Regions from separate parts of the Paenibacillus hodogayensis genome, predicted to be linked through region 2. Evidence: riboswitches for the same ligand, from Rfam matches in the RefSeq annotation. Region 2 holds a riboswitch; each other region holds the start of a gene.
What was found. A riboswitch is a leader RNA that binds a small molecule or an ion and turns the genes downstream of it on or off. The one in region 2 is predicted to bind ZMP and ZTP.
Positions count from the first base shown of each region.

Region 1: another riboswitch for ZMP and ZTP. It lies ahead of rpiB (ribose 5-phosphate isomerase B); the one in region 2 lies ahead of ABD796_RS04240 (bifunctional 5,10-methylenetetrahydrofolate dehydrogenase/5,10-methenyltetrahydrofolate cyclohydrolase).
Region 3: another riboswitch for ZMP and ZTP. It lies ahead of ABD796_RS21010 (GNAT family N-acetyltransferase); the one in region 2 lies ahead of ABD796_RS04240 (bifunctional 5,10-methylenetetrahydrofolate dehydrogenase/5,10-methenyltetrahydrofolate cyclohydrolase).

Region 1 covers NZ_BAAAYO010000020.1:149,991-156,689, forward strand. The annotation lists gene ABD796_RS33020 (TIGR01440 family protein) at 1-516, opposite strand, end outside; gene rpiB (ribose 5-phosphate isomerase B) at 562-1,020, opposite strand; ZMP/ZTP riboswitch at 1,140-1,220, opposite strand; gene ABD796_RS33030 (low molecular weight protein arginine phosphatase) at 1,298-1,879, opposite strand; gene ABD796_RS33035 (manganese efflux pump MntP) at 1,990-2,553, opposite strand; gene ABD796_RS33040 (L-threonylcarbamoyladenylate synthase) at 2,613-3,686, opposite strand; gene spoIIR (stage II sporulation protein R) at 3,923-4,588, opposite strand; gene prmC (peptide chain release factor N(5)-glutamine methyltransferase) at 4,662-5,564, opposite strand; gene prfA (peptide chain release factor 1) at 5,656-6,699, opposite strand, start outside.
Region 2 covers NZ_BAAAYO010000001.1:1,073,700-1,080,398, reverse strand. The annotation lists gene ABD796_RS04255 (ABC transporter substrate-binding protein) at 1-835, opposite strand, end outside; gene ABD796_RS04250 (response regulator transcription factor) at 1,190-1,924, shown strand; gene ABD796_RS04245 (sensor histidine kinase) at 1,938-3,764, shown strand; ZMP/ZTP riboswitch at 3,751-3,833, shown strand; gene ABD796_RS04240 (bifunctional 5,10-methylenetetrahydrofolate dehydrogenase/5,10-methenyltetrahydrofolate cyclohydrolase) at 3,914-4,798, shown strand; gene ABD796_RS04235 (cyclodeaminase/cyclohydrolase family protein) at 4,795-5,448, shown strand; gene ABD796_RS04230 (hypothetical protein) at 5,545-6,621, opposite strand.
Region 3 covers NZ_BAAAYO010000010.1:442,406-449,104, forward strand. The annotation lists gene ABD796_RS20995 (SGNH/GDSL hydrolase family protein) at 1-833, opposite strand, end outside; gene ABD796_RS21000 (GNAT family N-acetyltransferase) at 905-1,336, opposite strand; gene ABD796_RS21005 (shikimate kinase) at 1,389-1,910, opposite strand; gene ABD796_RS21010 (GNAT family N-acetyltransferase) at 1,946-2,452, opposite strand; ZMP/ZTP riboswitch at 2,645-2,723, opposite strand; gene ABD796_RS21015 (PadR family transcriptional regulator) at 2,965-3,273, shown strand; gene ABD796_RS21020 (DUF1048 domain-containing protein) at 3,270-3,617, shown strand; gene ABD796_RS21025 (DUF1048 domain-containing protein) at 3,627-3,974, shown strand; gene ABD796_RS21030 (ABC transporter ATP-binding protein) at 3,987-4,733, shown strand; gene ABD796_RS21035 (ABC transporter permease) at 4,748-5,509, shown strand; gene ABD796_RS21040 (LysR family transcriptional regulator) at 5,858-6,699, opposite strand, start outside.

The DNA.
Region 1 (6,699 bases), on a different contig from region 2:
CCCGATGTCCAATCCGGCGTGAGCCGCAATCGTCTCCACGACACACGCATCGTTCAGCTGCCGGAACGCATAAGCCGCCATCGATCCGCCCGCTTTTCTCACGGGAACGACGGCAACCTCTTCCAGCTGCGGGTACCGTTCAAGCAGCTCCCGGTCCACCACAAGCGCCCGATTCAAATGCTCGCAGCATTGAAAGGCGGGATAAAATCCTACATCACGGCGAACCGCCTCTACGGCCTGGAAAATCCGTTCGGCGACATCCTCCGTCCCCGCCGTACCGATCCGGTGACCAAGCACTTCGCTTGTGCTTGTCCCGATGACGACAATATGGCTGCGGCCAATTTGGCCGAACTGAACCAATTCGCGCAGGATCTGCTCGACATCCGAACGGATCCGATCGAGGTCTGGAGTACTCGTTTCATCATTCGGATGCACGTTGACGGGAGAATCGCCGCCCGGCGCTCCACCGGACAATCCTTCCGGCTGTTCATAATAACGCCTGTGGATTTCTCGCATTGCGATCACGGTAAGCCACTCCCTTGCCATACGTATACACCCGAATTAAGAACGGGCGCCGTATTTGTCTTCAAGACGCTTGATCTTGTCGATTCGGCCTTGATGCCGCGGCCCTTGCGAAAACTCCGTCTCTATCCATACTTTAACGATTTCCAGAGCAACGCCCGGCCCGACCACGCGTTCACCCAGGGCCAGCACGTTCGAATCGTTGTGCTCACGGGTCGCTTTTGCCGAGAACAGGTCGCCGGCAAGCGCACAGCGAATACCGGGAATTTTGTTGGCGGCGATCGACATGCCGATTCCCGTCCCGCAAATCAAGATGCCCCGGTCCGCTTTGCCGGACACGACCTGCTCGCATACCGGAAGAGCATAGTCGGGATAATCGATGGAATCGGCGCAATGACAGCCGAAGTCTTCCACCACATGGCCTTCCGCCTGCAGAGCGCGGATAATGTCATCCTTTAACCGAAAACCCGCATGGTCTGCACCAATCGCGATCTTCAATCCTGTTCCCTCCGTTCCATAATGCCCAACCTGACTGCATACCAATCGACAATGCTTGGCAATCGTGGATAATGAAAAAAAGAGCACGGCACACGTCCCCTATTCGGAAAACGCTGCTGCTCTTTCGCCCAGGCGACCGGCCGTATACCCCGATGCTCCATTGTGGTAATCTCCACTTGTCGCCAGTTACATCGGAACCTTTATTGATATACTCATCATAACGCATTCGGTTATCGCTGTAAAGAAGTTTGCTGTCCCTAAAATGTCCGGATCAGCTTCATTCGGAACGCAGTTTGCGAACCAGCTTGAGCAAATAGGCTTCGATTTCGTTGGAGCAGCTTTCGTAGGTTTGCCGGTCGCCTCCGTAAGGATCGGCAACATCGAAATCCGGGATACGGATTTCCGTCTGGCGAAGCTCGCGCAGCTCCTCCTCCGTAATCGTCTGCCCCAGCGCACGCTTGATCTGGAGGTCCGAATATAGCCGCTGTCTATCTCCAATGGCTTGCGTCACTTGCAGATCGTCTTCGGCAAATTCTTTAAGCGTATATATCATATCGACGGCTGCCGGATAGCGGCGAATCAGCGCCTCCTTATGGGCGGAGGTCATGGTCAGAATCAAATCGGCCCAAGCGATCGTCTCGTCTGTAATCTGACTTGATGCAAGCCTGTCATCGATCCCTTTGGTACGCAAAATAGCGGCCGAATGCCGGGATATTGGAGAGCCATCCCATGCGGATACGCCGGCCGACCGCGCTTCGCAGCGCAAGCCTTCCCGCTCCGCCAAACGGCGGAACATCCCTTCGGCCATCGGACTGCGGCACGTATTGCCCGTGCAAACGAATAAAATACGCTCGTACATCCGAATCTCCCCCTACTGGAAATGGCGTGTCCGACCGTCTCGCGAACCGGTCGGTTGTGCAGGAGTTTTGCTTCCTTCTCCTTGCCCTTTATTGTACCTCAAGCCGCATGTTATATCAAAAACCGGATGCCGAATGCCAGCAAAATAATGCCGCCCAGCGCCTCCCCATATTCGCCGATCCAAGAAGACGCTCTTCGGCCGAGCAGCAGGCCGAACACGGACATGAGCCCTCCTGCCGCCCCGAACATCAGCACCGTAAAGAGAAGATCCGTCGCGAACATGCCGAGCGACACGCCTACCGACATCGAGTCTACGCTAACGGTAAGCGCGAACAGCAATAGCCCTCCCAGCTTGCGGTGATCGAACGAGCGAGCGTCCCCGCCACTTTTGAATGAACTGAAAATCATATGAGCTCCCAGCATAATCAGGAGCATGCCTCCCAATAAAGTCGCGACGTTGCCAAGCAGTTCGCCAACGTAATGTCCCATATACATGCCGACCAGTGGCATGAGAACGTGAAACAGACCGATGACGAAGCTGATTTTCAAAATATCGAGCAGCCGGATTCCCCGAAGGCCAATGCCGATGCCCAGTGAAAAAGCATCCATTCCGAGCGCTATGGCCATGACGATAACCGTAATCAACTGTCCCGTACCGGCTGAAACTGCTACCATCCCATCTCCCCCATGTCCACATGTCTCTAAACAACATATGCGGACAAACAGGGAAACATTCAGCTTTCGCTCTCTCCAATTCGTATGAGCTGATTGCCGGCCGCCTTGATCAGCCGGTTCAGAACGGCTAGACCGATACCTTCGGCCGATTCGTACCCCTCGGCGACGATATACGTAATGCCGTTATCGTCAAACCGGCGAAGCGCGGCGTACAGCTCCTGCGCGACTGTTTCCATTCGATCCTCACGGCCGCAGCCGACGACCAGATCGGCCTCATACAGAGAAGCGCGTTCCGCGACAGTAAGGACGCCGGTGCGGTCCCCAGCGCGCTTAGCGTCGGCAACCGCTTCGCGAACCCATTCCGTGCGAAGCCTTTCGCTTCCCTGTACGACAACGAGCCTGCCGCGCGGTGCGTAGTGGGTATATTTCATTCCCGGCGATCGGGGAGCCTCTGTCACTTCCGAAACCGCCTCGAAGGCTATTTGCGCCTCGGGCACCGCAGCCTTCAGATCGTCTACGGTTATCCCGCCAGGGCGCAAAAGTCGAACAAGCCGTCCTCCTTCCTCCACCACAACGACCGACGACTCTACTCCGACACCGGTCGGGCCTCCATCGACAATACCGTCGATCCGCCCGTCCAGGTCGGTGCGGACGTGCTCCGCCAACGTCGGACTCGGCCGGCCGGAACGGTTCGCGCTGGGAGCCGCCACCGGGCAGCCCGCGGCGCGGATCACGCCAAGCGCCACCGGATGGTCGGGCATGCGTACTGCGATCGTGGGCAAGCCCGCGGTCACTCGCGCCGAGACAGCCCCGACCTTCACCGGCAGCACCAGCGTTAACGGGCCCGGCCAGAACCGCTCCATCAGCAGACGCGACGTGGCATCAACCTCCTCGACCAAGAGGTCCAACTGCCCGATATTCGCAATATGAACAATCAATGGATTGTCCGACGGTCTGCCTTTAGCAGCAAATATGGCCTCTACCGCTTCCGTATTGCCTGCATCCGCCCCCAAGCCGTATACCGTTTCCGTAGGAAATGCAACCGTGCCGCCCCTAGCGATAACCACTCCCGCTTCGGCTATGGCTGATGACAGAAAGGTCCCATTTCCCTCCGCTTTCCATAGTTTTGTCATGCTTCTTCATCCCTTTGCTCGCTGCGTAGGGAGGTTCCGGCTATTGGCCAGTCCTCACCGTACGCCCCTTTAATTAATATCCAAGCCATTATAGCGCGGAACCCTGAATCCTGTCACGCCATCCAGCCAGTTCCAGTACCCCGACAAAGAACGAGTAGCCGGCCTTTGCCTCCTCCTTAAACGACAACGAGGATACGGTTCATCCGCATCCTCGCCATAGATCTGGTATAAGGGCATTAAGCAATTAATCCTTTTACGAATCCGACAGCTTTTACGATAACGTCCCACAAGAAAAATTTGACTTCGACCTGCTGTCCTTCGTTTGCGGCCGGTGCCGGCTGCACCGAAGGTTCGGCAGATGCTTTCTTGACCGTATCCGTGGTTTTCTTGGCAACTGCCACTCCAGCGTTGCCGTCCACGAAGCATAACGGCGGGAACAGCACGCACCACCAGTTTTGCCCCTCGCCTTTGCCGAGCGTTATGCGCAGCGCTTCATAGTCGCCGGCGGGATATACTTTATTGCCATATATTTTAGTAGGAAAAGGCACTTGGCCCAGCTCCACCGTGTAATCGTAGTTGTAACCGTTTTGGGCAAGCACTTCACCCACGAGCGCTTCCAGATCGGATATATGATCCGTAACGGCACCGCGCGCAACTTCAATCCCTTGCGGCTCGGTCACCCACAGGCTCATTTGGCGGATAACCTCGTCGCGCAGCAGACGCTTGATCCATTGATCGTTCGGAGCGTCCGAGTTGGCCAATATGCGAAGCCGAATCGATTCCTGGGGAATTCCCGGATCGAGTACGGCGGCTTGAGTGCGGTTCGATTCCCAGCAAGTCATCATGATGACCAATGCAAAGGCAACAAGGAAATAAGTGCGAAGCGATAACCGTTTAACCATGTCCATAACCCCTCTTTCGTCTTCCTGCTACCCAGTATGGGCAGACGCGAGGGGTCTTAAACCTAGCAATCTATTAATTTTCCCGCCAGCCTATCACATGACGCTCGATGCCGGCATAGTCGGAGACAATAAGCGTTTCACTCCAGTAACCACTCTGCCGGACAAGCTCTTCAACGGAACGCGCCTGTCCTTGCCCAAGCTCAAAACCGATCAGAGCGGGAGGAGCCGGCAATAGACCGATCTGCTCGACGATCCGGCGATAAAACATCAGTCCGTCCGGCCCACCGTCCAAGGCAAGTAGAGGCTCGTGCAGCCTTACCTCACGCTGCAATAAGGGAATGTCTCCCGACTCGATATACGGAGGATTGGAAATCAGGATGTCGATGATTAACCGTCCCTTGATATAGGCTTCAAGTAGATCTCCCCGAAAGAAGGTTATCCGCTCTCCTACTTCATTCAAAGCCGCATTGGAGCGGGCTACTTCTAGCGCATCCGGAGATATATCGGAAGCCGAAATGTTCCACGAGGAACATTTTACGGCTGTAGTGACGGCGATCGCGCCGCTCCCGCAACCTATATCGGCAAATAGCGGACTTCCCGCCGGCCACAGCTTTTTACCGATCTCCACCGCCTTCTCCACCAGCAGCTCCGTCTCCGGGCGGGGAATAAGAACGGCGGGCGTAACCCGGAACGGCAGACCGTAAAACTCTTGCTCGCCGGTAATGTACTGCGCCGGTTCGCCTTGGGCTCTGCGCTCCAGCATATGCTGCCAAATTGTCCCGTACGATTCCGGAAACGGCTCGTTCCAGCGCAGGAATAGCTCGCTGCGGCTGCAGCCCAGCAGATGCTCGAGCAGCCATTCCGCGGAATCCGTATCCTCTTCCACCCCGCGGTGACGTAAAAAAGAAGAAGCCTGCAAACAGGCTTCCCGAATGGTCATTGCGACAGCCGGACCCGGGCCGGGAGTTCGGGGCATTCGGCTGTCCGAACTCCACGAGCCAGACGCTGATCCGTCAAAACCGTCGGTCCCGCTTCCCGTATTTTTATCCGCATCGCTCATGACCTTGTTACTCCCCTTTTTCCAGCAGCTCCGACTGGGCTTCCAGCGTAAGCGCCGATATAATTTCTTCCAGATCACCGTTCAGCACCTGATCCAACTTATGCAGCGTCAGACCGATCCGGTGATCCGTTATGCGGCTTTGTGGAAAGTTATATGTCCGAATCCGTTCACTGCGATCTCCGGTCCCGACTTTGCTTCTGCGCTCGCCGGCATACTTGGCGTCCTCTTCCTGCTTGAGCTTATCGTAGATTCTCGCCCGAAGCACCTGCATGGCCTTCTCTTTGTTCGAGTTTTGCGATTTGCCGTCCTGACACGATACGACGATGCCGGTAGGCAGATGCACGATTCGGACTGCCGATTTCGTCGTATTGACGGACTGCCCTCCCGGACCGCTGGAGCAGAACGTATCGACGCGAATATCGTTTTCGTGGATTTCCACCTCGATCTCCTCGGCTTCCGGCATAACCGCCACAGTCGAAGTCGACGTATGAATACGTCCGCCGGATTCCGTCGTCGGTATACGCTGCACGCGATGGGCGCCGCTTTCGAACTTGAGCTTGCTGTATGCGCCATTACCGCTGATCATGAACACGATTTCCTTGAAGCCACCGAGATCGCTTACGCTCGAATCGAGCACTTCCGTACGCCAGCCCTGCCCGTCGGCATACCGGCTGTACATCCGGTACAAATCGCCCGCAAACAAAGCTGCCTCGTCGCCTCCGGCCGCGCCGCGGATTTCCAAAATCACGTTTTTATCGTCGTTAGGGTCCTTCGGCAGCAGCAGCAGTTGGATAGACGCCTCCAGATGCTCCTTGCGCTCCGCCAGCTCATCCAGCTCCAGCTTGACGAGCTCCCGCATCTCGTCGTCCATCTTTTCGCCCTGCATCTGTTTGGCCGCTTCGTATTGCTCCACAACGCTCTTATATTCCACATAAGCCTGATAAGGTTCTTGCAGTCCCGACTGTTCCTTGGAATATTCGCGGAGCCGTTTCGAATCGTTCACGACATCCGGATCGCAGAGCAGCTCGCTGAGCTTCTCATACCGGTTCGC
Region 2 (6,699 bases):
TGACCGCCGCGGTAACATTGGCCGGGGGAGTCACGCCTTCCTTGCGCAGCGGAGCCCAGTAGTTCAGGAAGTCGATCAGCGTCTGATCGTCGAATCCGAGTCCGTTGTTATCCTTGTTGTAAAACCAAAGTCCGTTCTCTCGCAAATAATGGTAAAACCCGAGCATGCCGTCCGAGGGAGTGATGTAGAAGTCTTTGCCCAGCTTCTCCTTCAGCTTCCGGGACGTCTCCGCCAGATCCTCCCACGTATAGCCGGGCTCCAGCGGCTTGACGCCGGCTTTCTCGAACATCGCCGGGTCGTAGATCATGGCAGGCGAATTCGTGCCCACGCTTACCGCATACAGCTGGTTGTTGACCCGTCCTCCGTCGAGCAGAAGCTGGCTGACATCCTTCAAATTGATGACATTGTCTTTGACGAACCCGTCCAGCGGCTGGAGCGTATTGCGCGATACCCACTCGTTGATTTTCGGCAGCTCTATCTGAATGAGCTGGGGCATGCTGTTGCCCGCCGCTTGAACCGCCAGCTTCTCCCAGAATCCGTTATAGTCGGCGTATTGCGTGTTGATCTTGATGTTCGGGTTTTTCTGCTGGAACGCATCGATAATTTTCTGATACCGTTCGTTATGAACGGTCGTGCCCCACCATCCGAACGTCAGCTCCACTGGTTTGGCCGCCGGGGCCGACTTGGGGTCATTCGGATTCGCCTGGGTGCCGGCTTTGTCCGCGGGCGCGCTCCCGCTATTCCCGGAGCAGGCGGCCAGCGCCGTCATCGCCAGCGACATGCCGCACGCGACAACGGCTACTTTCGTTTTGGAACGGAATGCAATCGGTCTCATATTTCGAATCCTCCCTTTTTGTACGTTGCTGCAAGGTTACCGCTTTCTCCCCCCAGTATAGAAAGCGGGAGCGATCGGGGGGAAGGCACTCCGGTTCATATTTCGTATCATTCGTTCAGCGGTTGGGCGGCAATGGCCGAAAAGGTATCATTTCGTCAGATTTGGGGTTTTCCGCTTTGGCTTTCTTGCCCTGCGTCTAAACTTCCTTGCCCAAATAAGCTATACTCGAAAAAGAAGGAAGCAGCCGCCTCCCGGTCCACCGATGGCGCAGGCCGGTATCGACACGGACGCCGGCAAAAGTGGGCCGGGCCTTAAGCCCGAAGAAACGATCATCGGACGAAAGGGAGAGGTTCTTTGTACAAGCTGGTCATCGTAGACGATGAGGTTGAAATCCGCAGCGGCATGATCCGCTATTTCCCATGGGGGGAAATCGGCTTTCAAGTCGCGTTTCATTGCGAGAACGGGCAGGTCGCCCTGCAATACATGCTGAACCACCAGGTGGACGCCCTGCTGTGCGATATAAAAATGCCCGTCATGAACGGCATCGAGCTGGCCCGCCACTTGTACGAGCGCAAGCTGGACGTGAAAACCGTTTTCTTAAGCGGTTACAAAGATTTCGAGTATGCCAGGAAAGCGCTGCAGTATGGCGTTAGAAATTATATCGTCAAACCGACCGTTTATCAGGAGCTCTACGATGTGTTTTCGCGGCTCAAGGCGGAGTTGGACGAAGACCGGGGCGAGGAGCTGGCCAAGACCGGGGCGGAAGGGGCCGGCTTCAACGAAAAGATCATTCAGGCGATCCGCCATTACGTGCTGCAAAATTACCGCCGCGCCACGTTGGAGGAGGCGGCCGGGCTTATCCATATGAACCCGCATTACGTGAGCACCTATTTCAAGGAGAAGACGGGCGAATATTTTTCCGATTTCGTGCTTCAGGTGAAGATGGACAAAGCGGCCGAGCTGCTGATGGACATCCGCTACAAAACGTACGAGGTCAGCGAGATGGTCGGGTACAGCAACGCGAAAAATTTTGCCCGGGCGTTCAAGCACTATTTCGGCAGCAGCCCGCGGGAATATCGAAACCGCTAAGGACGGGATGAAGGTGCGCAAACGGTTTTTCGTCAAAAACTTGGCGTTGTTTCTCGTTCCGATGGTCGTCCCGCTGCTGCTTCTCGGCAGCTTGTCGTTTTTAGCCGTGCAGCGTTACGTGAACAACGAGGTGGAACGGAACAATACGAACCTGTTCACCCAGATCGATCAAAACATTCAGCTGCTGTTCCACGAGCTGGATTCGCTATATTTGAGCTTCAGCAGTCCGGGCGTCATTTATTCGCTGAAAGAAGTGCTTCGCACGCAGACGCTTACGTATGAGCAGAATCAGCTGATGAATACGCTCAAAGCTTCGATCGACACGCCGGCCAATGCAAGGCCGTACATCGAGTCGGTTTATGTGTATATCGAGAACGATAACGGTTTTTTTCTGACTTCGACGACGGAAGGGTTGGCCAGACTGGGCGATTACCCGGATCATTCGTGGTTCGACGGCTACCGGCGCGGCCAGAGCAAGCAGGGGATATTCGCCGAATCGCGAACAATTACGCGATATTCGTTCGAGAAGCCGACTCCGATTACGACCGTGTACAAATCGCTCACCTCGACGACTCGCAGCAGTCCCGACGGCGTAATCGCGCTCAATTTGCGCACCCGATATATCGAAAGTTTGCTGCAGCATATCGAAACGCTTCCGAACCAAAGCCTGCTGATCGCCGACGAGAACAACCGGATTTTGTTTCAAAACCGGGATTATCCGTATTTGCGGGAGCTCGATCTTGAACGCTTTAACGATAATTCCGGCAAAGCGGTCGTTATTAAGCTCGGGGGCGAATCTTACTCCTTGCTCCAACTGCAATCGCCGGACAACGGATGGAAGTACATCTCCGTCACGCCGAGGCAATCGCTGTATGCGATTCCGTCCCAGCTCAGCCTGCTGACGTTGCTGTCGATCGGCTTGGCAATGCTGCTGGGACTTGCTTTGGCCGCCTTCATGACGTGGAAAAGCGTGGCGCATATCCAGTTGATCGTCTCGACCATCCGGTCGCATGAACGCGGAGTGCCGCGTCCCGGGCCGTCGCCCTCCGTCAGAGCGGACGAATACGGCTTCATCGTGAACAACATCCTGCAATCGTTCGCCGAGCGGAATCAGTTGAAGCTGCAGCTGTCCGAAGAAAAATATTTGCTGAAATCGGCGGAACTGCTGGCCTTGCAAAACCAGATCAATCCGCACTTTCTGTTCAATACGCTGGAGACGATTTATTGGAAAACGTTAAGCTTGACGGGACGGCCGAACGCGGCGAACGCCATGCTGGAGAATTTGTCCAACCTGCTCCGCTACGCGCTGGACGGCTCGGGCGAGATCGTTCATTTTGAAACCGAGATGAAAGTGGCGAAAAGCTATATCGATATCCAGAAAATCCGATATCCGCATACATTCGACGTCGTCTGGGAATACGACGAGCAAGAAATTCAGTCCTGCCGCATCGTGAAAATGACGCTCCAGCCGCTTATTGAAAACGCCATTTACCACGGGCTGAAGGAGAAGCGGGGAGAGGGCCGGATTAAAGTCAAAGCGCAGCTGCAGTCTACGTCCTGCATGCGGATCACCGTAACCGATAATGGCGTCGGAATGAGCCCGGAGTGGCTTGCCGCAGTCGGAGAGCATGTGCGGAATCATACGGAGCTGACGGGACACATCGGCTTGTTCAACACGAACAAACGGTTGAGATTGACGTATGGCGAGTCGTATCGGATCCATATCCGGAGCAAACAAGGTCTCGGGACGGTCATCGATTTATATTTGCCGTATGTGCCGGACGCTTCTCTTTTGGAGCCGGATTTGCTAAAATGGAAAAAGGATCAAGTCCGCGCGTAACTGGCGAATCGGTGGGGAACCACAAGGGAGCGCGCGGAACGGACATGACCGTTCGCCTGGGTAAAGTGTCCGAAGCGGCCGCGTTAAGCGGCACGCTTCGGGCGCTTTTTTCTTTGTCCGGCTATTCTAGGCAAAGTGGGTGTATCGCTGTGGGAATTTGGATGAATGCGAAGGAAACCGCGGCCCGGGTGCGGGCACAAGCGGCCGAGGAGGCTGCCCGGCTGAGAGCCGAAGGCGTGGTGCCCAAAGTGGCGGCGCTGCTCGTGGAGGGCGATCCGGCTTCGGCTTATTACGCCAACGCCAAGAAGAAACTGGCCGCCTCGCTTGGGATCGAGTTCGTGCTGGCCGAGCTGCCGCGCGAGACGGCGGAAGCGGAGCTGGTCGGTCTCGTCTCCGCCTGGAGCCGTGACGAATCGGTGCACGGCATTATGGTGGAGCTGCCTTTGCCGGGCCATGTGTCGGCCGCTGCGGTCGCTGCCGCGATCGATCCGCTGAAGGACGTAGACGGCGTCACGCCGGCCAACAAGCTGGCCGTCATGACCGGCGAAGCGGGACTGTACCCGGCTACGCCGCAATCGTGCATTTTGCTGCTGAAAGCTTACGGGTACTCCCTCGAAGGGAAAAACGTAACGCTCGTCGGCCGCGGCCAGACGGTAGGGCTGCCGCTGTTCCATATGCTCCAGCGCGAGCAGGCGACCGTTACGGTGTGCCATTCCCGCACCGCCGATCTGAGCCGGCATGTGAAGCAGGCGGATATCGTCATCGCCGCCGTCGGCCGGCCGGGGCTGCTGACCGCGGATATGTTCCACGCCGGCTCGGTCGTCGTGGACGCGGGCATTAACGAGGCGGAGGAGGGCCGGGTCGTCGGCGACGTCGACGCGGAAGCGATCCATACGGCCGCTGCCGTCTCTCCGGTGCCGGGCGGCGTCGGCACGCTGACGACCGCGCTGCTGTTCGTCAATGCGATCCGGGCGATCGGGCTCCAGCAGGAAGCCCGCCGCGACGTTGAAACGAAAGGAGGAGCACGCGCATGACGACGACAGAAGGAAGCCGGTTCGACCGGACGATCCGCTCGTTTCTGGAGGAGGCCGGAGCGGCTGTGCCGACGCCCGGGGGCGGCAGCGCCGCTGCGCTGGTTGGCGCTCTGGGAGCGGCAATGGTGTCGATGACCGCCAATTTCACGCAAGGGGAGAAGTTTGCCGACGTCGGTCCGGCGATGCGGGAAGCGGTTGACCGGCTGAGCGGCTGGACGCGGGATTGCGAAGACTTGCTGGAGGCGGATATCGCCTCGTTCGACCGGTATATGACGGCGCTGAAGCTGCCCAAAGGGACGGACGAGGAGAAGCGGGCCCGTGCCGAAGCGCTTCGGCACGCGTCGCAGCAGGCGATCGAAGTGCCGCTCGCGCTTATGCGGGTATGCCGCGATGCGATGGAGCTGACGGCGCGTCTCGCCGCTGCGGGCAATCCGAACGTGATTTCCGATCTGGGCATCGGCGCTTTGCTGTTCGAAACGTCGGCTCGTTCGGCGTATTTGACGGTAGAGATCAACCTCGCCTCGCTGAAGGACGAGGGGGAGCGGGATGCGTATGAGGAGCGCGCATCCGCGCTGCTGCGGGAGTGCGAGGAGTGGAGGGACGAGGCGGTGGGCCGCGTGCGCGCCGTTATTTGGAAGGGGCACCGATAGGCGCTTCTTCCTGTCTATGAGCAGATGCCTCTGAAGCTCGAATGCGTTTCATCGAGAGGCTTCGATCAGAAGCTTTTCTAACGCGCGCGAGTCCGTTTATTCGAGCTCAAATCCAAACCCGTTCGGCGTTCGCGTATTGGTCAGCAGCTTTTCCGTGACGAGGTCGCTCCCCTCCGAACGGTAGCCAACCGTATCCGGTCGGTTCAGAACGATCCGGTAGCGTCCGGGGGCGAGCGGCTGTCCGTCCTTGTCCCGCTTCAGATCGAGATTAACGGGTATCGAGTAGGAAGCCCAGCCCGCGAGCGGACCGGAGATCGCGGGCAGTGGCTGCTCGAGAACGAGAGGGCCCGTTTCGCCATTATCGTCCATTCTGTAGACGGACCATGACCATGCATACGGCTCCAGGACGATTTCCTTTTTGTAGTTGTTCTGGAACGAGGCATGGAACGGCATGGTGTCTCCCTGTCGCGGTTTGGGATCGAAGCCGTTTGAAGGAAACAGTGCCGCGACCACGCCGTCGTTCAAAAACATCCCGACCTGCTCGTTTTGGATCGGAGTCATCACGTCGCGGACGGCAACCTTGTAGGAGTCCACCTCCCTGCCGTTAAGAGCGATCAGCGTAGAGAACGTACGAGTTTCCCCGGGCTGCGGCGGAGCGGCGTTCGAGCCGTCGATGTATACAAAATTCGAGGACCCGATCGGCTTTCCGTTAACGTCAAGCGCAGAAATCGAGATTGCCTTGTTGTCCAGCGCTTTGTCGATGCGGATTGTGCCGCGGGTCAGCACGTATTGGCCGTTTGGCTGCCTGCTCATGTAAAACTGTCCCATATGGACATGGTTATCCGGATCGGTGAGATAGAGATTGTTGTCGTCGGGCATATCGTATTTCTTCAGCGTTATGCGGTGTTTGACACCATCGTCCGGGTTTCCTTCCTCGAAGCGGGCATGGAGCCCGAACGCTTCGGCGAACGTGCGGAGCGGAATATACGCTTTGCCGTTGTAGTTGATCACGGGATTTTCTCCGTCGACCTCGATCGGCTGGATCGTCGTCTCGCCGCTGCGGATGAACACCTCGCTCGGAAACAAATGCGCCTGGATCGCGTCGGAAGCGGCAACCGCGGTGGAGGCGGCGACGGCCGCTCCGCAAATGAAGCCGATCACGAACTTTTTCATCGGTAAATTCCTCCTAGCTTTTACAGGTATAGATCATAATCATATAGACGTGGAAAAGAGGTGGGGGTTGTGGAAAAT
Region 3 (6,699 bases), on a different contig from region 2:
CAGTTGCACGTCCGCTCGGTCGTCCAGCCATTGACCGTCCGCCAGCCCGATACATTTGCCGCTTTATCCGGAGACACCAAATCCGCGTTCTCGTAGCAAAAAGGATCTATCGGCGCCGGCAGGTCCGCGATGTTTGCCGGCTCCGAAGCACGTGCTTGTAAAGCTTCTTCCAAAAAATGCTCCATAAATCGGCCGTACAAGGAGTACCCGTAATCGTTCGGGTGCACCTCATCGCCGCTAAGTTGCTCCCATTCCAGTTTGCCGGATTCGATCATCCGATAAATCTCCCCGGCGATATGTACCGATGGAATCCGGTAATAGTCCGCCACTTCTTCGTGGTGGAAAATATTGAGCTGTCCCTTGCCGTTTGCGGAAAATTGCTTGATACCCGGCTTATTGGCCAAATAAAGAAAGCAAATGCCGATCTTCGGGTTGATCCGCTTGGCTTGCCTGACGATTCCTTCCATCGCTCTGACCGATTCGGTCCGGTTTCCGGCATCATTCACCGCGTATTCGACAAACAGCAAATCAACAGGCCCGTCCTTGAACACATGCTCCTTAATCCGGAACGCGCCATAAACGGAATCGGTTCCGCCGATAGCCGCATTGACGAAGCGAAATGCAGTCTTGGGGAAACTGCGCTCCAAATAACGGCATGTCCATGCACGGTAGCTGCTGTGACTTGCATCCGAGGCACCGGCTCCAGCTGTAACCGATCCCCCGATAAAAGCTACCGTCACCGGCTGACCGCTATTCAACTTAAGCGCTGTCGGATTAATCCCGCCACGGATGATATAATCGGTAAAACGGCCTTCCCGCTTCGAGGATACCATTCACTCATCTCCATTCCAGTCTGTTCTGACTTCGACATTCGACGCCTTAAACGTGAGGAAACGGATCTGTCCTACAGCTTTTTCGTCAATAAGAGCTCATCGTCCTGACGATAGTTGCCTTGTTCATAGGTTTTAATCGCAGCATGGTTTCTTCTACCTGTTAGTACTTTAACACTTTTCACTCCGCGTTTTTCTAAGTTTTCTTCCAAATAAAGCAGTAATGAAGCGGCAATGCCCTTTCTTCGAGCGTCTTCCTCCACATATAATTCGGTAATCTCTCCTTGAAGCCCGTTATAGCAAAATGATCGAAAACTCTGAGCGCAACCAAAACCAACGACTCTGCCGTCTATTTCTGCTACAGCAATCAATTCAGCGCTGTCATTTAGGCTCTCCAGTATGTCTGCGGAAGGCCTTGGGTCACCGCCGTTAAACGCTTGATTAAGCCTTGAAAGTTCATTTGCATCACTTGGGCCCGCCAGTCTTATCCTTGCATCCAATCTCATTCACCCCATCCCATTATAGATTATTGCATCGCATCCAGTTATGCGCCAAGCGTTACCCGTTGGTTGTATGCTCGCCATGTCTTGCTTGCACATTCTTTATAATTTCATAAACACAAAGTTCGATATCCTTATCGGAGCAATCAACAGTTTGATCGCTATACTTCATGTATAAAGGAGCTCTTTCCTCGTAGACATCCTTAAGACGTTTTCCTTTCTTAATTACAATGCCTCTGGTTGCTATGTTTAAGAGTCTCCTTTCAATTTCATCATAAGGGACATGTAAATAAACAATCGTTCCACCCCTTTGAAGGGCATTCATCGCTTTTTCCGAATAGACTACGCTTCCGCCTGTAGCGATCACGCAATGGTCCAGTTGCAACTCGGACACGATCCGTTCTTCGATCTCCATAAATGTTTCTATGCCATCCTGATCAATAATATCTTGTAACAGCCTGCCTTCCTGTTGTTGGATAACAATATCCGTATCGACGAAATCCATGCCTAAAGCTTTTGCAAGCAGCACTCCCAAGGTGCTTTTGCCGGCCCCAGACATACCGATCAGTACGATATTCATCGTTTCCTTCACCCCTGTAAAATCTCGGTTTAGAGTCAATCGATACGAATTTCATAAAAAGCGGTCGGGTATTGGTTTAGAATCAAAGCCTCCCTAACTTTCACAAAGCCCTGCTTCTCATAAAATTCGCACAATCGCGGCCGGTCGGCAGCGCAATCCAGTCTCAAGGTATGTTTGCCTCGCGCAGCGGCCATCCTCTTGGCCCATGTTATCATCTGTGCCGCCATTCCTGTCCGGGCATACGACCTTCTTGCGGCAAGCTTGTGCAAATACAAGCACGGCTTGTGATCGTCCGCTCCGAATAGGAGGTCTTTCTCCTGAAGGACCATGGTCGCAACGGCCTGCTGGTCCAGGAAGCCCAGATACATATCGGCGACCGTGTAGCTGTCCAGCAGCCCCCGGACCGAATACTGCTTTTCGGTCCACATGTCCCTGCCTTCTCGTTTCAGCCAAAGGGCCGCCTCTTCCAGAATCAAAGACACTTCCCCGATTTCATCCTCGCGGATTCTCCTGATCAAGAGCTCCGCTGCTTCCGAATCCATCTGCAAATTGCCCGCTCCTTTGTCCTTCGGCTGTCACACCGTTCTCATATAGACATCGCTTAAATGGCCGGCTTGATAATACGGATACTCCATCTTCTTCTGTACCACGCACAAATGCTATTCTCAATCCGGCATCAGCCCTCTCTTCACTTGGAAAATAAAATAAAAAAGCATCTGATCCGCGATGATCAAATACTTTGCCCAGGCGTACGGCATTTACAATATGCGCTCCCTTGTGGTGATCCACATTACGCCAGTCGCGCATACCCGATATGTATTTTATTATACACGTCGTTTCCTTTTTTGCCCATCTGTTCGTGAAAATGTGGCGAGGCTGCCTATCTATACCAGAGCCTATTGAGCAAACGGGCAGTTGAAAATATATCATTCGTGTCCGAGCCATGCTATTGACAATCCCGCTACTACGTGTTACTTTATAGCAGTAGTAAGTATCACTTGATACCAGTGATACAGAATAGCAAGGAGTGATTGTGCTGGAAAACCTGACGGAAATGCTCAAAGGGGTGCTTGAGGGCTGCGTCCTTGAAATTATAAGCCGCAAAGAAACGTACGGCTACGAAATCACACGCCGGCTGAACGCCCTCGGCTTCACAGATGTTGTGGAGGGAACGGTGTACACGATCCTAATCCGGCTCGAAAAAAACAAGTTGGTGGAGATTACCAAGAAGCCCTCCGATATGGGACCGCCGCGAAAGTTTTTCGCGATCAACGACGCCGGGCGCGAGGAACTACGGAGGATCTGGGAAAAATGGCAGTTCGTATCATCCAAGATTAACGAGTTAAAGGAGGAACAACAATGAATTTTTGGGAAAAAATCACCGGAAGTGACATGACTAAAGAATTTAAAACGTTTGAAACGCGAGCAAACAAGCTGCCAGCCGATTATCAAGCGGCATGGGAGAAAATGAAGGTCAATCTTTGGTCGCACTCGGATTTCACCGGTCGCAACCTCATGCCAATTTTTGACGGTGTGCTTGGCCTGCTCGAAGAAACGGCCGCGGACGGTCAGAGTGTCCAAGACGTTTTGGGTGACGATATCACAGGCTTCTGTAAAGCGCTGGCCGGCGAAGAGGGGGCAAAGTCTTTGCGCGACAAGTGGCGCGAGCAGCTCAACAATAATATCGCTAAAAAATTAGGCAAATAGGAGGATAACATGAGAATACAAGATATGATCGAAGGCAAAAAAGAGTGGCGAGCGCACATGGCGCGCGTCAAAGCGCTCCCGCAAGATTATCAGATTGTTTATAAAGAAATTCAAAAATATCTCTTTAAGGTCGGCCCTGTTGAGCTAACCGACGGAATAAGTTTACTCTCGGGAATTATCGATCTTTTTGAAGAGGGCGCGGCCTTGGGAAAAGGTGTGCTCGAAGTGACGGGCAGTGACGTAGCGGCTTTCAGCGACGATCTAATCAAAGATTCCAAAACTTACGCCGACATCTATCAAGAATCTGTTGACCAAGAAGTTAACAAGGCCATGAGAAAGGTTACGGATAAAAAGTAAAGGGGGATCGGGATGGAAAAAGCAATTGAAGTGAAAGGTCTGCGAAAGTCTTTCAAGGACAAAGAAGTCCTAAAGGGCGTCGATTTTGAAGTGAAGCGAGGCGAGATTTTCGCCCTGCTTGGCTCCAACGGCGCGGGCAAGACGACGATTGTCAGAATCCTCACTACGCTGCTCCAACAGGACGGAGGCACCGCCACTATAATCGGATTTGACGTCGCGTCAAAACCCGAGAATGTGCGGCAGGCGATCAGTCTAACCGGGCAATTTGCCGCCGTGGACGAGATATTGACCGGGCGGGAAAATCTTATCATGATCGCCAAACTGCGCCACCTTACAAATCCGCGTCATGTCGCGGATGATTTACTGAATCGCTTTGGCTTGAACGACGCCGCCGACCGCAAGGTGTCCACCTATTCGGGCGGTATGCGCCGCAGGCTCGACATTGCCATGAGCCTGATCGGAAAACCGCAGCTCATTTTCCTCGACGAACCAACCACAGGCCTTGACCCCGAGGCACGCATGGAGGCTTGGACGATTGTCAAGGAGCTTGCCGACGGTGGCACAACGGTATTCCTGACCACTCAGTATTTGGATGAGGCTGAACAGCTTGCCGATACAATTGCCATTTTGCATAAGGGCAAGATTATTGCCAATGGCACGCTGGAGGAACTGAAGAAGCTGTTCCCACCCGCAAAGACGGAATACGTGGAAAAACAACCTTCATTGGAGGAAATATTCCTCGCAATCATTGGTAAATAGGAGGGGAAGTCACAATGAATGAGCATTTTTTCAGCGACATGAGCGTGATGCTCGGACGTTCCATGCGCCATATTTTGCGAAGCATGGACACCATCTTCACGGTTTGCATCACTCCGATTGCAATGATGCTGCTATTCGTCTATGTGTTTGGCGGTGCAATCCAAACCGGTACGGATAACTATGTGAATTACCTGTTGCCCGGTATCCTACTCATTGCGATTGCAAGCGGTATATCCTATACGGCGTACCGCCTGTTTTTGGATAAACAACGGGGCATCATTGAGCGGTTCCACTCCATGCCGATTTCGCGTTCCGCCGTGCTGTGGGGGCATGTGCTTACCTCGGTAGTATCCAACGTCATTTCTGTTGTCGTAATCATTCTCGTAGCGCTCATTATGGGCTTTCGCTCATCGGCGGGGGTACTGTCCTGGCTTGCCGTAGCCGGAATACTCGTGCTGTTTACGCTGGCTTTGACTTGGGTCGCGGCGATTGCCGGACTGTCTGCGACATCGGTGGAAGGCGCAAGCGTGTTTTCCTATCCGCTTATCTTCCTGCCGTTTATCAGTTCGGCCTTTGTGCCGACCGAAACGATGCCGTCAGTCGTACGCGCCTTTGCCGAAAACCAGCCGGTGACCTCTATCGTAGAAACCATTCGTGCACTATTGTCGAGTCAACCGGTAGGCCATGATATCTGGGTCGCTATTGCGTGGTGCTTAGGGATACTGATCGTCGCCTATCTATTTGCGGTGCGCGCATACAAACGGAAAGCAGCTTAATGTTTGCCAGTGACGTTCTATCACTCCTTTAATGTCAGAGTAATGGGGAATAAAGATAACCAGGGAGCAGACTGCCACGGGCGCCTGTTCCCTTTTTATTGAAGTAGGCGTCAAATCGTGGATGTCGTACTTTTTAGAACGAATTATTTTTGCCTTTGTTTTTTCGCCTACCTCATCTATTGGTAGCTCCCCGGGAATCTTCGCTCTAACGATTGCAGCAAATACGGACATCTTCTGCTCGCTGAACTAACGGTGCACGAAAGCTGAATCATACAACAATGATGAGGCTGCCGAATCGTACCGGCAGCTTCGACTTATTACTCCCCAACGAGGCTTCTTCAAGTACCGCTATTTCGCTGTAACCATTCTTTCGCCCGCCGGCAGGATGGACGCAGATACGACGATCTCCATAAATTTGTTGGCGGCAACGGACATCGGAGCTTCCTTCAAACGGACGATGCCGAAATCGATCATCGGCAGCGGTCGATCCAGCTTCACTTCATACAGAGTGCCGGCTTCCAGCTCTTCTTTAATAAATTGCTTGACCACGCACGAAAGGCCCAACCCGGCTTTGGCAAAATCGATCAAAATGTCCCGGCTGCCGATCTCGAAAGCGGGTTGAATCGTTAATCCGTGTGCGGCGAAAAATTGATCCAGCGTTTTTCGGGAGGTCATATGGTCCGGGAAGACGACAAGCGGATATTGGATTAACCGCTCCAACGAAACGGTATTGTCGGAAAGGAATTTATATTTTTCGCCGACCACAAAGCAGTCCTGTACGGTCAACACGTTCACGGATGTCATCATGTTGTCGTCTACGGGCGTCCGGACCAGGCAGAAATCGATGGTCCCGTCTCTCAGGTGCTGCAAACAGCCAAGCGTCGAACTCGTGACCAGCTTGATTTTAATATCCGGATAATGCTGTTGAAAATAAATAAGAGACGGCAGCAGCACATAGCGAATGGTGGAATCGCTCGCCCCGATTCTCACTTCCCCGCTGTTCAGATTGACGACCTCGCCCATTTTTTTCTCTGCCGACGAAATAAGCCCGTAAGCTTGTTCGATAAAAGAAAAAAGCATCTTGCCGTCAACCGTCAGTTCGACGCCTTTCGGTGTTCGGACAAATAGGTTCAGCCGCAAAGCATCCTCGAGCTGCTTGATCGCCAAACTGGCGCCCGGCTGTGTCAGAT